One region of the Pseudarthrobacter sp. BRE9 genome, then DNA from elsewhere that is predicted to be linked to it. Evidence: riboswitches for the same ligand, from Rfam matches in the RefSeq annotation. Region 1 holds a riboswitch; each other region holds the start of a gene.

What was found. A riboswitch is a leader RNA that binds a small molecule or an ion and turns the genes downstream of it on or off. The one in region 1 is predicted to bind cyclic di-AMP.
Region 2: another riboswitch for cyclic di-AMP. It lies ahead of Q9R31_RS07225 (LysM peptidoglycan-binding domain-containing protein); the one in region 1 lies ahead of Q9R31_RS18230 (hypothetical protein).
Region 3: another riboswitch for cyclic di-AMP. It lies ahead of Q9R31_RS16190 (NlpC/P60 family protein); the one in region 1 lies ahead of Q9R31_RS18230 (hypothetical protein).

Annotation. Positions count from the first base shown of each region.
Region 1 is NZ_JAUZUY010000012.1:11,398-15,215, reverse strand. It holds partial or broken gene Q9R31_RS20195 (ArnT family glycosyltransferase) at 1-1,208, shown strand, start outside; gene Q9R31_RS18240 (VOC family protein) at 1,338-1,706, opposite strand; gene Q9R31_RS18235 (MarR family transcriptional regulator) at 1,768-2,226, shown strand; cyclic di-AMP (ydaO/yuaA leader) riboswitch at 2,409-2,570, shown strand; gene Q9R31_RS18230 (hypothetical protein) at 2,576-3,301, shown strand; partial or broken gene Q9R31_RS18225 (glyoxalase superfamily protein) at 3,440-3,814, opposite strand.
Region 2 is NZ_JAUZUY010000002.1:505,466-509,283, reverse strand. It holds gene Q9R31_RS07230 (protein adenylyltransferase SelO family protein) at 1-1,281, shown strand, start outside; gene Q9R31_RS07225 (LysM peptidoglycan-binding domain-containing protein) at 1,392-2,237, opposite strand; cyclic di-AMP (ydaO/yuaA leader) riboswitch at 2,241-2,407, opposite strand; gene Q9R31_RS07220 (TraR/DksA C4-type zinc finger protein) at 2,759-3,118, shown strand; gene Q9R31_RS07215 (DNA alkylation repair protein) at 3,082-3,645, shown strand; gene Q9R31_RS07210 (DUF1810 domain-containing protein) at 3,681-3,818, shown strand, end outside.
Region 3 is NZ_JAUZUY010000009.1:146,349-150,166, reverse strand. It holds gene Q9R31_RS16195 (peptidoglycan DD-metalloendopeptidase family protein) at 1-712, shown strand, start outside; cyclic di-AMP (ydaO/yuaA leader) riboswitch at 825-1,019, shown strand; gene Q9R31_RS16190 (NlpC/P60 family protein) at 1,090-1,776, shown strand; gene Q9R31_RS16185 (NlpC/P60 family protein) at 1,941-2,714, shown strand; gene Q9R31_RS16180 (HNH endonuclease) at 2,983-3,483, shown strand; gene Q9R31_RS16175 (NTP transferase domain-containing protein) at 3,579-3,818, shown strand, end outside.

The sequences.
Region 1 (3,818 bases):
CCGGCATCGGAGCCGGAGGTGCTGCCGGCGGACCCGGAGGTGGCTTCAGCGGCGGCTTCGGCGGCGGCAATGCCGGATTTGGGGGCGCGGCAGGCCTGTTGCGGATGTTCGGCACGGGCTTTGGCGGAGAGGTGTCCTGGCTGCTGCCTGCCGCCCTGGTCCTGCTGCTGGCAGGCCTGTGGTTCACCCGGAGGGAAGTCCGGACCTCCTTGAGCCGTGCGGCACTGATCCTGTGGGGTGGCTGGCTCCTGGTTACTGCAGGTGTTTTCAGCTTCATGAGCGGCATCGTCCACCCCTACTACTCCGTGGCATTGGCGCCGGCGATCGCAGCACTGGTGGGCACCGGCTCCGTGGAGCTGTGGCGCAGCCGCGCCTACTGGCCGGCCCGGATAGTCCTGGCCGCGGCGATCCTGGGCACTTCCATCTGGTCCGCAGTCCTCCTCGGCCGCGACGCATCGTGGCTCCCCTGGCTTCGGGTGGCCATCATCGCCCTTGGTGTCCTCGCGGCCGCCGGAATCCTCCTCCGCCTCGACGCGCTTGGCACCTCCGGCCGGTTCCGTAGGGCCGGCGCGGCCGCCGTCGTCGTCGTGTCCCTCCTGGCCGGAGGACTTGGGACAGCGGCGTGGACCCTGGCCACCGCTGCCTCGGCGCACTCCGGTTCCATTCCGACGTCGGGGCCCGCGGGTTCGTCTGCGGGCCCCGGTAGTCGGCCCGCCGGGTTCGGCGGAACCCGGGCGGACGGCAGGGATGCCGCCGCGGACGCCACCACTGGCACCGGCGGGCCTGATCCTTCCAACGGCCTCGACGGCGCACCGGGCCCCGGCGCTGCCGACGGCGGGGGCGGTGCCAGTGGATCCGCTGGACCCGGCGAAGGAACCGCAGATTCGGCAGTCACGGCACTGTTGAAGGCCACCACCACAAAGTGGTCGGCGATTGTCTCCGGCGCCAGCCAGGCAGCGAACCTGGAACTCGCCACGAACACGAACGTCATCGCCCTCGGCGGCTGGAACGGCGGCGACCCGTATCCCACCCTCGCCCAGTTCCAGGACATGGTGGCCAAGGGCCAGATCGGCTACTTCATTGCAGGCAGCGGCATGGGCGGAGGCGGCACGGGCGGCCGCGGCGGAAACTCCGAGGTGGCTGCCTGGGTCCAGTCCAATTTCCAGGCCCGGACCGTGGGCAACTCCACGGTGTACCAACTGACCAAGTACGACTCCAGGGCCAGCCACTACCCACGCCGGTTCGCGCTCCATCAGCTTCGGTTTACGGGCGCTTGGAGTACCAAAGCGCGGCCACCTCCCGTTGGCGGGCCCAGCAGGACGGTGACGTTCGGCGCTTTAAGTCCGGTCGTGGAGGGTGACGTGATAGCCGTCGGGGTCTGCGAAGGTGAAGGTGCGACCGAATGGGCCATTTATCAGTGCCGAGACGATCGGGTAGCCGTCGGCAACGAGAGCGTCGTGGATGGCTTGGACGTCGGTGGCGTGGAGCCAGATCGCCGCCCCCATGCCGGGCTGGGCAACGGACGCGAGATCGGTGCCGGGAACGATGTCTCGAAGTGCGAACGCGATCGGGGTCGTCTCGAAGACGACGGCGTGAGGCGGGCCCGCTGGTGAGCGGACGAGGCCAAGGTAGTGCTCATAGAACGCCTGCGACGCGTCGAGATCGCGAGCTTGGAGTGAGATGAAGTCAGGGCCTGTCACGGGCATGGGATGCTTCTTTCGGTAGTGTCAGTTTTCTGACATCGCCAACGTATGTCAGAATACTGACATGAGTCAAGAAGGCGTCGACCTCGAAACCTCATTGGGCTACTTGCTGAAAGAGGCATCGAGCGCCCTCCGCGCTGCCATGGAGGCGGTACTCCGCCCACTCGGCATGACCGTTACGCACTACTCCTGCCTCGAATTGCTCGCACAGCGCCCGGGCCTGTCCAATTCTGAACTCGCGCGGGGAGCCTTCGTGACACGGCAGACGATGAACGTGCTGCTGCAAGGCCTGGAACGGGACGGATACGTGACCCGGCCGGCAGAGGCCCGCGTTGGGAAAGTTCTTCCCACGCAGCTCACGCCACGCGGTCGACAGAGCCTCGAGGAGGCGACCGTTGCGGTCCGATCCGTCGAGGTCAGAATGCTGGGCGGCATGTCGCAGGAGGAACGGTCCGGCGCGTATAAAATCCTGCGCAGCATGATCCACTCCCTGCGCAACGATGAGGGTGGATCGCAGCGGTAAGGTGGCCGCCCGGCTGCCCCTAAAGACGGTCCTCCACCGGCCACTATTCGGTCACGGGAGCGCAATCCGACGCGCTGATATCGTGACTTCCGTTACCTAAATGTGACTTTCACTTGTTCTTCCTGTACCGTCGATTGGGTGCAGTCCCCGTTCGGGCTGCATATCCCGGGTTGACGCCAAGCTCTGCCGCTTCCCCGGATTCCGATTGAGCTACGGCAGAGGCGGGGGACCCACCGTCCCGGGCACTGAACGCCCTTGGGGTTAAGCCAGTACGTGATCTTTTCCGTGTGGCCGGATGCCCTCATCCGAACCCGACAGCTAACTCCGCAGGTGTGAGAGGCGATCAATCATGTCCAAAAACACGGCAGAAGCACGCCTGCTGCAGGCCAAGGCTAAACACCGGGCCAAGCAGCAGGCCAAGAAGACCACCTTGGGCCAACGCGTCGGCGTCCTTGCAGCATCGTGCGCGGTGCTGGTGGGGGTAGGCGCGGCAGGACAGGCAAGCAGCATGACTCCGGTGTCATCCACCGCGTCCACCGCAGCGTCCGATGCTCAAATGAGCATCGAGAAGAGCGAAATCCGTTCCAACCCGGCAGCGAGCCCGGCTCCCGCTGCCATCAGCGTGGCACCCCAGGCAGCGGAACCAGCCCCCGCGGCGGCACCTGCCGCGGCACCGGCAGCCCCCGCGCCCGAAGCGCCCGCCCCGGCTCCAAAACCAGCACCGGCCCCGGCTCCAGAGCCCGCTCCGGCAGCCGCTGTCGCCGTCAACGATCCCGCCGGCGCCCAGGCCTACGCGGCCAGCCAACTGGGGGCCTTTGGCTGGGGACCGGACCAGATGCAGTGCCTGCAGACGCTATGGACCAAGGAATCTGACTGGACCACCACGGCCACCAACGCCAGCAGCGGGGCGTACGGCATCGTCCAGTCCCTGCCTGCTGAAAAGATGGCCAGCGCCGGCGCGGACTACCTGACCAACTACCGCACCCAGATCAACTGGGGCCTGGACTACATCAAGAAGAGCTACCAGTCGCCATGCGGTGCCCTGAACTTCCACCTGGCACACAACTGGTACTAGGCAACAACACTCCCTGGACCCTGTTCCCAGCGCCCTCCGCGGGCCGCATCACCATGATGCGGCCCGCGGTTTGGGTTAACCGGCGTTTTGCCCGGTGTCCTGAACAGTGCCCTGGCCGGCCTCTTTCCCCGCGTCCTGCCCGGCGTTCCGCCACGGAATGTACTGGACAGCCCACTTGTTTCCGTCCGGATCGGCGAAGTAGACGAAGTGGCCCCAGTCCTGCACGTCCACATCGCTGACATCCACGCCGTTGTTTTTCAGCTGGTCATGCGCTGCGTTGATGTCGTTGACTACCAGCTGCAGGTTGGAGCCTGTGCCGGGAGGGGCGTCTGTGAGTCCTTCGCCAATGCAGATGGAGCAGGCCGAACCCGGCGGCGTCAGCTGCACAAAGCGGATGGAGTCCGACGGCCGTTCGTCGAAGTCTGCGTTAAAGCCCACTTTGTTGACGTAGAAGTCCTTGGCGCGGTCAACGTCGGACACGGGGAGAAAGACAAGCTCGAGTTTCCAGTCCATCCGC
Region 2 (3,818 bases), on a different contig from region 1:
CTCCTGGTCGGCAACCACGTCCCCGCTGCGGCCACGCCGGTGGCACAGGCATATGCAGGCCATCAGTTCGGCGGCTACTCGCCCCTGCTTGGTGACGGGCGCGCCCTGCTGCTGGGTGAGGTCACGGACCAAAGCGGCCGGCTCCTGGACATCCATCTCAAAGGCTCGGGGCGCACGCCTTTCGCCCGCGCCGGGGACGGCCGTGCCGTCGTCGGCCCCATGCTCCGTGAGTACGTGGTCAGTGAGGCCATGCACGCCCTGCACATTCCCACCACCCGTTCGCTCGCCGTCGTGGCAACTGGACGGCAGGTCCGGCGCGATACCATGCTGCCCGGTGCCGTCCTGGCGCGGGTGGCAAGCAGCCACCTGCGCGTCGGCAGCTTTCAATACGCCCGGGCTACCGAAAACCTGGACCTCCTGAAGCGGCTGGCGGACCATGCCATCAGCAGGCACTACCCGCAGGCTGCCGACGCCCCCAACCCCTACCTGGCGTTGTTCGGATGCGTCGTCTCGGCCCAGGCGGAGCTGGTGGCCCGGTGGATGCTGGTGGGATTTGTGCACGGGGTCATGAATACGGACAACATGACGATTTCAGGGGAAACCATCGACTACGGCCCGTGCGCGTTCATGGACGCGTTCAATCCCGCCGCCGTCTACAGTTCCATCGACGTCAGTGGACGCTACGCCTACGCCAACCAGCCGGTACTTGCCGAATGGAATCTTGCCCGGCTCGCCGAGGCGATGCTGCCGCTCATCGACGAGGACCAGGAGAAGGCGGTTGCCCCCGCAGTGGAGGTGCTCGGCGGCTACCGCGGACAGTACAGCAAGGCGTGGTCCAGCGGCATGAAACGCAAGCTGGGCCTGGCAGGCGACGGGGACAGCGACGACGCCTCAGCCGTGGTGGACGACGTCATCGCCATCCTGAAGGACGGCCCGGTGGATTACACCCTGTTCTTCCGGAACCTTGGCAAGGCCGCGCGGGGCGACCTCCGGCCCGTGCGGGGCATGGTCCTTGACCTGGCCGCATTCGACGCCTGGGCAGAGCGCTGGCAGGCCCTGAAACCCGACGCGGAACTGATGGACAGCGTGAACCCTGTCTATATCCCCCGGAACCACCTGGTGGAGGAGGCGCTGTCCGCTGCCACCGAAGGAAACCTGGCACCCCTGCAGCAGCTGCTCGAGGCCGTCGGCAGGCCCTTTGCCGAGCGGCCGGGGCTGGAACGCTACGCGGAAGGTGCCCCTGACGATTTCGGCAACTACATGACCTTCTGCGGGACCTGACGGTCCGCAAGGGCCGATGGGAAAACGACAGGAGGGCGGCGGCCGGGGGAGTACCCGGCTGCCGCCCTCCTGGTTGAAACCAGCTTCGGTATTTCGAAGCGCCGCGAAGACTAGGCTACGCGGACTGCCGAGTAGCCGCCGAGCCAGCTGATGGAGTGGACTTCGGTGCTGTAGCCGTTGACGCCGCCGCTCACAACCTGGCCGTCGCCGGCGTAAACGCCCACGTGGCCGGAGGTGATGATCAGGTCGCCGGGGGCGGGAGCGCCGACAACGCTTCCGTACTGGAAGAACTGGGTGGGGGCCAGATCGCCGACGGACTTGCCGACGGAGCGCAGGGCCTTCTCCACCATTGCGGTGCAGTCCTGGTTCACGCCGACCTGGCTGTAGGCGGAGGCCAGGATCGCAGCGCCGGTTCCCGTGCCGGTGGAGGCCACCGGGGTGGCGGAGGCGTAGGACATGTTCATGCCGGTGTTTGCCGGTGCGGTTGCGGCTGCCGGCTGGACCGGAGCTGCTGCGGCGGGGGCCGGAGCCGGTGCTGCGGTGTAGCCCGCGCCGGGGATCTGGATCTGGTCACCGGGGTAGATGACCGAAGAGAGTCCCAGTCCGTTGGCGGACAGGACGTCGTTGAGGCTGACGCCGTAGGCGGCCGCGATGGCCCCAATGGTGTCGCCGGAAACCACGGTGTGGACGGTTCCTGCTGCCGCGGCGGGGGCTGCTGCCGGGGCTGCAGGTGCCGAGTATGCCTGGACGCTGGTGTTCTCAGTGGTGTCCGGACCGGTGACACCTGCATGGGCCGGGGCTCCGACGCCGAATGCAATGCCGGACGCTGCAGCAACTGCGAGCGCCGGACGGCCCAGCGAGCGGGCCTGGGTCTTGGCGGTTACGGCGAGGCCCTCGAGCACAATGGAGCGGGCCGGAGTCGCGCGGTGACGGGCAGTAGTGGAAATTTTTGACACGGTTGATCGCCTCTCCCATGCCTGCGGGGTGAGCTGTCGGGTTCGGGTTGGAGATACCCGGCCGTTAGCGGACTCCGCGGGCGGAGCGCTAACGACTTAACCCCAAGGCCACAAGTGGCCGTGGAAACTTGGTTCCCCCGTCCCTGCCAACAGGAAAGCGATTGAATCCCATGATCAGCGGCAGGGCTCGGCATGCTGACGGGAATGTCCCGTCTGAGAGGGACACCAGAAGACCATAACCCGCGCTAACCCTGATTGTCACATTTGGATAACATACGAGGTTTCCCTCTCAATTCCGCAAACGTCTTGATGTACACCGGATTGCGGGAGCGACCTCGGCTGATGCCGATTCCTGGGAGTCTGGGTCAAAAACGGTAACAATCCGGCGACGGAGGCTTGCAATTGCCTTCCAATCACCACGTTGGATCCCGGGATTATACCCCTGTTCGTGACCAACCCAGGCATGCCCGCACATGCCCGTGTCCCTGAGCCGGTACGGGGTAACGCGCTAGGCTTTCCCCATGCCAGATTTCGAACGGTTCCGTACGCTGCTCGAAGAGGAGCGGGCGCGGCGGGGGGCGCTGCTGCCGGCGCTGCGGGCGGACATCGACGCCGCGAATTCGGCCCGCCAGGACTCCAACGTGGACGACGAACACGATCCGGAGGGCGCCACGATCGCCTTCGAACTCTCGCAGGCATCGGCGCTCCTGAAACAAAGCTCGGCCGGACTGGACCAGATTGAAGCGGCCCTGGCACGGCTGGCCGCGGGAACCTATGGAATCTGCGCCATCTGCGGGCAACCCATTGCTGAAGGCAGGCTGGAAGCGCGGCCATGGACCCCGTTTTGCATCCAACACGCTTCTTCGGGGCGCGGACGGTGACGGGCACGACGGACGTGGTGTCGGCTGCGGCGGATTTCGTTGACCGGACACTGCAGAATGAGGGTGCCTGGTACCGGGCGGACGACGTCGGAAGCCGGCTGGGCGGCGTGCTGGCCTCCTATGGGTCCTCTGTCGGGGCCGTCCGCGGAACCGTCCGCGACGCCCTGCGCAAGTTCAAGGACCTCGACCACGACGGAACCGTGATGCTGGCCTCCGCCCTCTGGGGACAGCCAAGGCCCGGCTCCCGCCCGGTTTTCGAGCGGCGGCTTGCCGCCGTGGTGCTGCTGCAGTCAAAGGTGCGGCTGCTGAACCATTCGGACCTGACCCGCCTGGAAGGCTTCCTCCGGTCAGCCCAGGCAGCGGACCTCACGGAGCCTCTGCTCTCCGATGTCCTGGTGCCGCTGCTGGCAGGTCTGGGGGAGCGCGAACGGCAGCGGGCCGGCGTTGTGCTGGAACGGTGGCGGGAGGACGGGGACCCGCAGCTGCGGGCAGCCGCCGCTGCCCTGGCGAAAGAATTGACCCCGTAAATTGATCCCTGAACGGGCCAAACAAGGAGATCCACATGAATGAGCCGTTTGACCTTGAGCGTTTTGTTGCCGCCCAAAACACTGGCGGGACTTATGAGCAGGCGTTGGGGGAACTGCGGGTCGGCAGGAAGTCCGGGCACTGGATGTGGTTCATCTTCCCGCAGGTTGCCGGG
Region 3 (3,818 bases), on a different contig from region 1:
CCGCCGGGGTCCATTCCGGCAGATGACGGAGTTTGCCGCCGCCAGCGGCGTCGGTCAAAAGGCCGGTATCGCCCTTGCCGCCACCGGCCTTGTGTTGACGGTCACAGTACCCTCCACGGGCGCCGTTATGGCCACGGATGCCTCTGGCAGCGCGCCCATGGCAGCCTCCGCGGTGAGCCCCCAGCCGCAGATCTCCGCTGATATCGGAGCCCAGATCGACTTCAGCCGTTCCGCGGTGGTGACCCAGGCTGACCCGGACGGGAAGCTGAAGCAGCTCCTGAGCGCCCAGTCCGCCGGCTCTGTCACGCGTGCCGCCTCGGCCGGCACCCTGGCTGCACCCCTCACGTCCCTCGCTACCGCTTCGCCCTTCGGTTACCGGGTCAGCCCCATTACCGGAGGCTCCGGTGACTTCCACCGGGGCCAGGACTTCGTGGCGCAGTGCGGGACCTCGGTCCTGGCTGCCGCGACAGGTACGGTGACGTTCGCGGGCTGGCACCAGTTCGGCGGCGGAAACCGGGTGGTCATCGACCACGGCAACGGGTTGGAGACCACCTACAACCACCTCTCGTCCTTCAGCGTCAAGGTGGGCCAGACCGTCTCCCGCGGGGACGTTGTGGCATTGAGTGGAACCACCGGCGCATCCACCGGCTGCCACCTGCACTTCGAGGTCCAGGTCAACGGCGAAGTGGTCGATCCCATGGGCTGGCTGTAACCGAATGATTGCTCACTCTCAGATCGCCGTGACCGGTCGTGACCTGAATGTGACATTGAAGCAAAACTGCTGTACCGTCTAACTCGCGTCAACTTTTCCGAAGTTGACGCTCTTGAGTGGATTGCCTAACTCTGCCACCGCTCAAGGTCCGTTCGCATTTCATCGTCTGGCAGGGGCGGGGGAACCAATTTTGGCCTTCATCCAAGAAGGCCTTGGGGTTAAGTCACGAGCTTCCCAGGAAGCAGTGTGGCCGGGTGACTCCCATCCGAATCCGACAGCTCACCTCGCAGGCATTGGGAGAGGCTACCTTCGTGTCTTCACGCCATCATTCTGCGCGCCACCGTGCGCAAACGGTCCGCAGCAACCCCTTGGACGCCATGTCCAAGGCCGTCAGTGCAAATGCCGGGACCGTGGGCCGCCAGGCTGCCGTTGTGGCAGCGGCCTCGGGACTCATCCTGAGCATGGGCCTGCCCGCCACGGCAGCTGACACCACTGCCGGTGTCTCTGCCTCCACCGAGTCCGGTTCGGCCCAGGCGGCCCTCGCTGTCACCGCCGCCCCCACGGCCACGGTTTCCTTCGAGCGTCCCGTCGTCAAGACCACCGCCGCTCCGAAGGTGGAAGCGGTGCGTACCCAGTCCACGGCAGCAGCGAACCGCACCGCCAACACCGCGGCTGCAGGCCAGGAGGCATCCCCGGCGGCCAAGGCGGAAGAATCCGTATCGGCTGCGGCAACCTCGGGCATTGCCGCCATCGCCTACACCGGCATTGGCCACTCCTACGTTTGGGGCGGCACCAGCCCCGTCACCGGCTGGGACTGCTCCGGGTTCGTGCAGTGGGTTTACGCCCAGGCCGGAATCAGCATTCCCCGCACCAACGCGTGGAGCATCATGACCCCCACGTCCGCCCCGCAGCCGGGTGACCTGGTCGTCCAGAACGGCGGCGCGCACGTCGGCATCTACGTCGGCAACGGCATGATGATCAGCGCACTCAACCCCTCGCAGGGCACGCTGCTCCACTCGCCCGCAGCCACCGGTACCTCCTCGTACTACCACTACAGCAAATAGTTCTTGGGCTTCACGCTCCAAGGGCTATTTCTTTGCCCAAAGCTTCTTCGCTAGAAACCACATCCCCGTTCGCGGGACGCGCCGGCGTACCCCCAAGATGCCGGCGCGTCCAACACCCTTCGTGTGCCTACAAGCGGTTCGAGGGAAAACGAAAGAGAGAACTGATGACGACTCGTGCCACCGCACGGCATCGCGCCGAGGCCACCAAAACCAACTCGATCGCTGTCATTGCCAAGGCTGTCAGCAACAATGCAGGCGGCATGGGCCGCCAGGCAGCGGTTATCGCTGCTGCTTCCGGCCTGGTCCTGACCAGCGGCATCGCGGCGAACGCTGCCGACGCCAACGTCAAGCGCGATTCCGCTCCGGCATCCGCTCTGGAAGTTGAGTCCGCCGTCGACGCCCCGATTTCTGCGGCTTCCACCATCGCCATCAGCTACGAGAAGCCCGCGGTGACCACCACGCCGGCTCCCGTCGTCGAGCCGGAGCCCCAGGTTGAGGTGCAGGAAGCTGCGCCGGCTCCTGCCGCCCAGCCCGTTGCCGCTCCCAAGGTCACGGCCAAGGTTGCCACCGCCGCTGCTCCTTCCGCTCCCGCGGCCCAGGCTTCCGCCAGCGGCAAGGGTGCAGCAATCCTCTCCGCCGCTTACGCGCAACTTGGCGTGATGCAGGACTGCACCATGCTGGTCACCAACTCCCTGGCCGCCGTCGGCATCCACTTCCACGACTGGCCTGCCGGCTACCTGTCCCTGGGCCGCACCGTGAGCGCAGCCGAAGCGCAGCCGGGTGACCTTATCTACTACGCTGACGGCGGCGCGGGCATGGCGCACATCGCTGTCTACGCCGGAAACGGCATGGCCGTCCACGGCGGGTACAACGGAAACCAGACGGTGGTCTTCAGCGCGAACGTCGGTTCCGGCCCCGTCTTCATCCGCGTCAACTAAGTATTCCAGCGCTGGCGTGAACGGACGCCGGCCACAAAATGCTGCGAAGGACCCCCGCCGTCGAGGCGGGGGTCCTTCGCGCTTATAAGGGGCCCCGACGGCCCGGGCGCCCTTCCTGAAGCGTTCTGCCGTGGATCGGTTCCCGGGTGGAAATTACCGGATTCTGCACTTCTTTGTTTACTCTTGTGGTGTCGATCCATAGCCCGGACATGCCGAGGGCAGCCGGCCCTCGTGCCCCTGACGGGTGCGGCCGTGAAGAGGTACGTGCATGCGCACTCTCGTTCTGAATGCTGGATATGAACCGCTGGCGGTTATTTCTTTCCGCCGGGCGCTGGTGCTTGTGCTGACCAACAAGGCGAGCGTCGTGGCCGAAGGGGACGATCCCGTAGTGGGCCCGCAGGAGATTCTGGGCCGACCGTCCGTGATCCTCCTGAACCGCTACATCCGGCCCCGGTACAACCACTCCACCGCCGTCAGCCGCAGGGGTGTGCTCCGGCGCGACGGGCACAAATGCGCCTACTGCGGGAAAGCGGCGCACACCATTGACCACGTGCAGCCGAAATCCCGCGGCGGGGCCGATTCGTGGGAGAACCTGGTGGCCGCCTGCCTGCGGTGCAACAACGTCAAGGGCGACCACACTCCCGCCGAGATGGGGTGGACCCTGCGGTTCGTGCCGGAACCGCCGCACGGGACCATCTGGCAGATCAAGGAACTGGAGAAGCCCACGCCGGCCTGGGATCCCTTCCTGCTTCCCGAACGCGCTGCCTGATCCGCTCTGCCCCTGACCCACTGAGCCGGCCTGGCCACGGTGCCGCCTCGACTTGTCCTGCCGCCGGCGGGCGCGCCGGTCGCTAGGCTGGAGGAGTGGATGTAAACAGGCCTGCCTTTGACGCCGTGATTCTGGCCGGGGGGAGGTCATCTCGGCTGGGCGGCGTACCCAAACAGTCGCTGGTCTTCCAAGGCCAAACCCTCCTGGAGCGCGCCGTCGCTGCGACGGCCGGGGCCCGGCAGACCGTTGTTGTTGGCGACATGGCGTCGCTGCGGGGCCGTGCATCCCCTGTACAGCCCCTGCCAACGTGGCCTGCCAACCTCCTGATCTGTCGG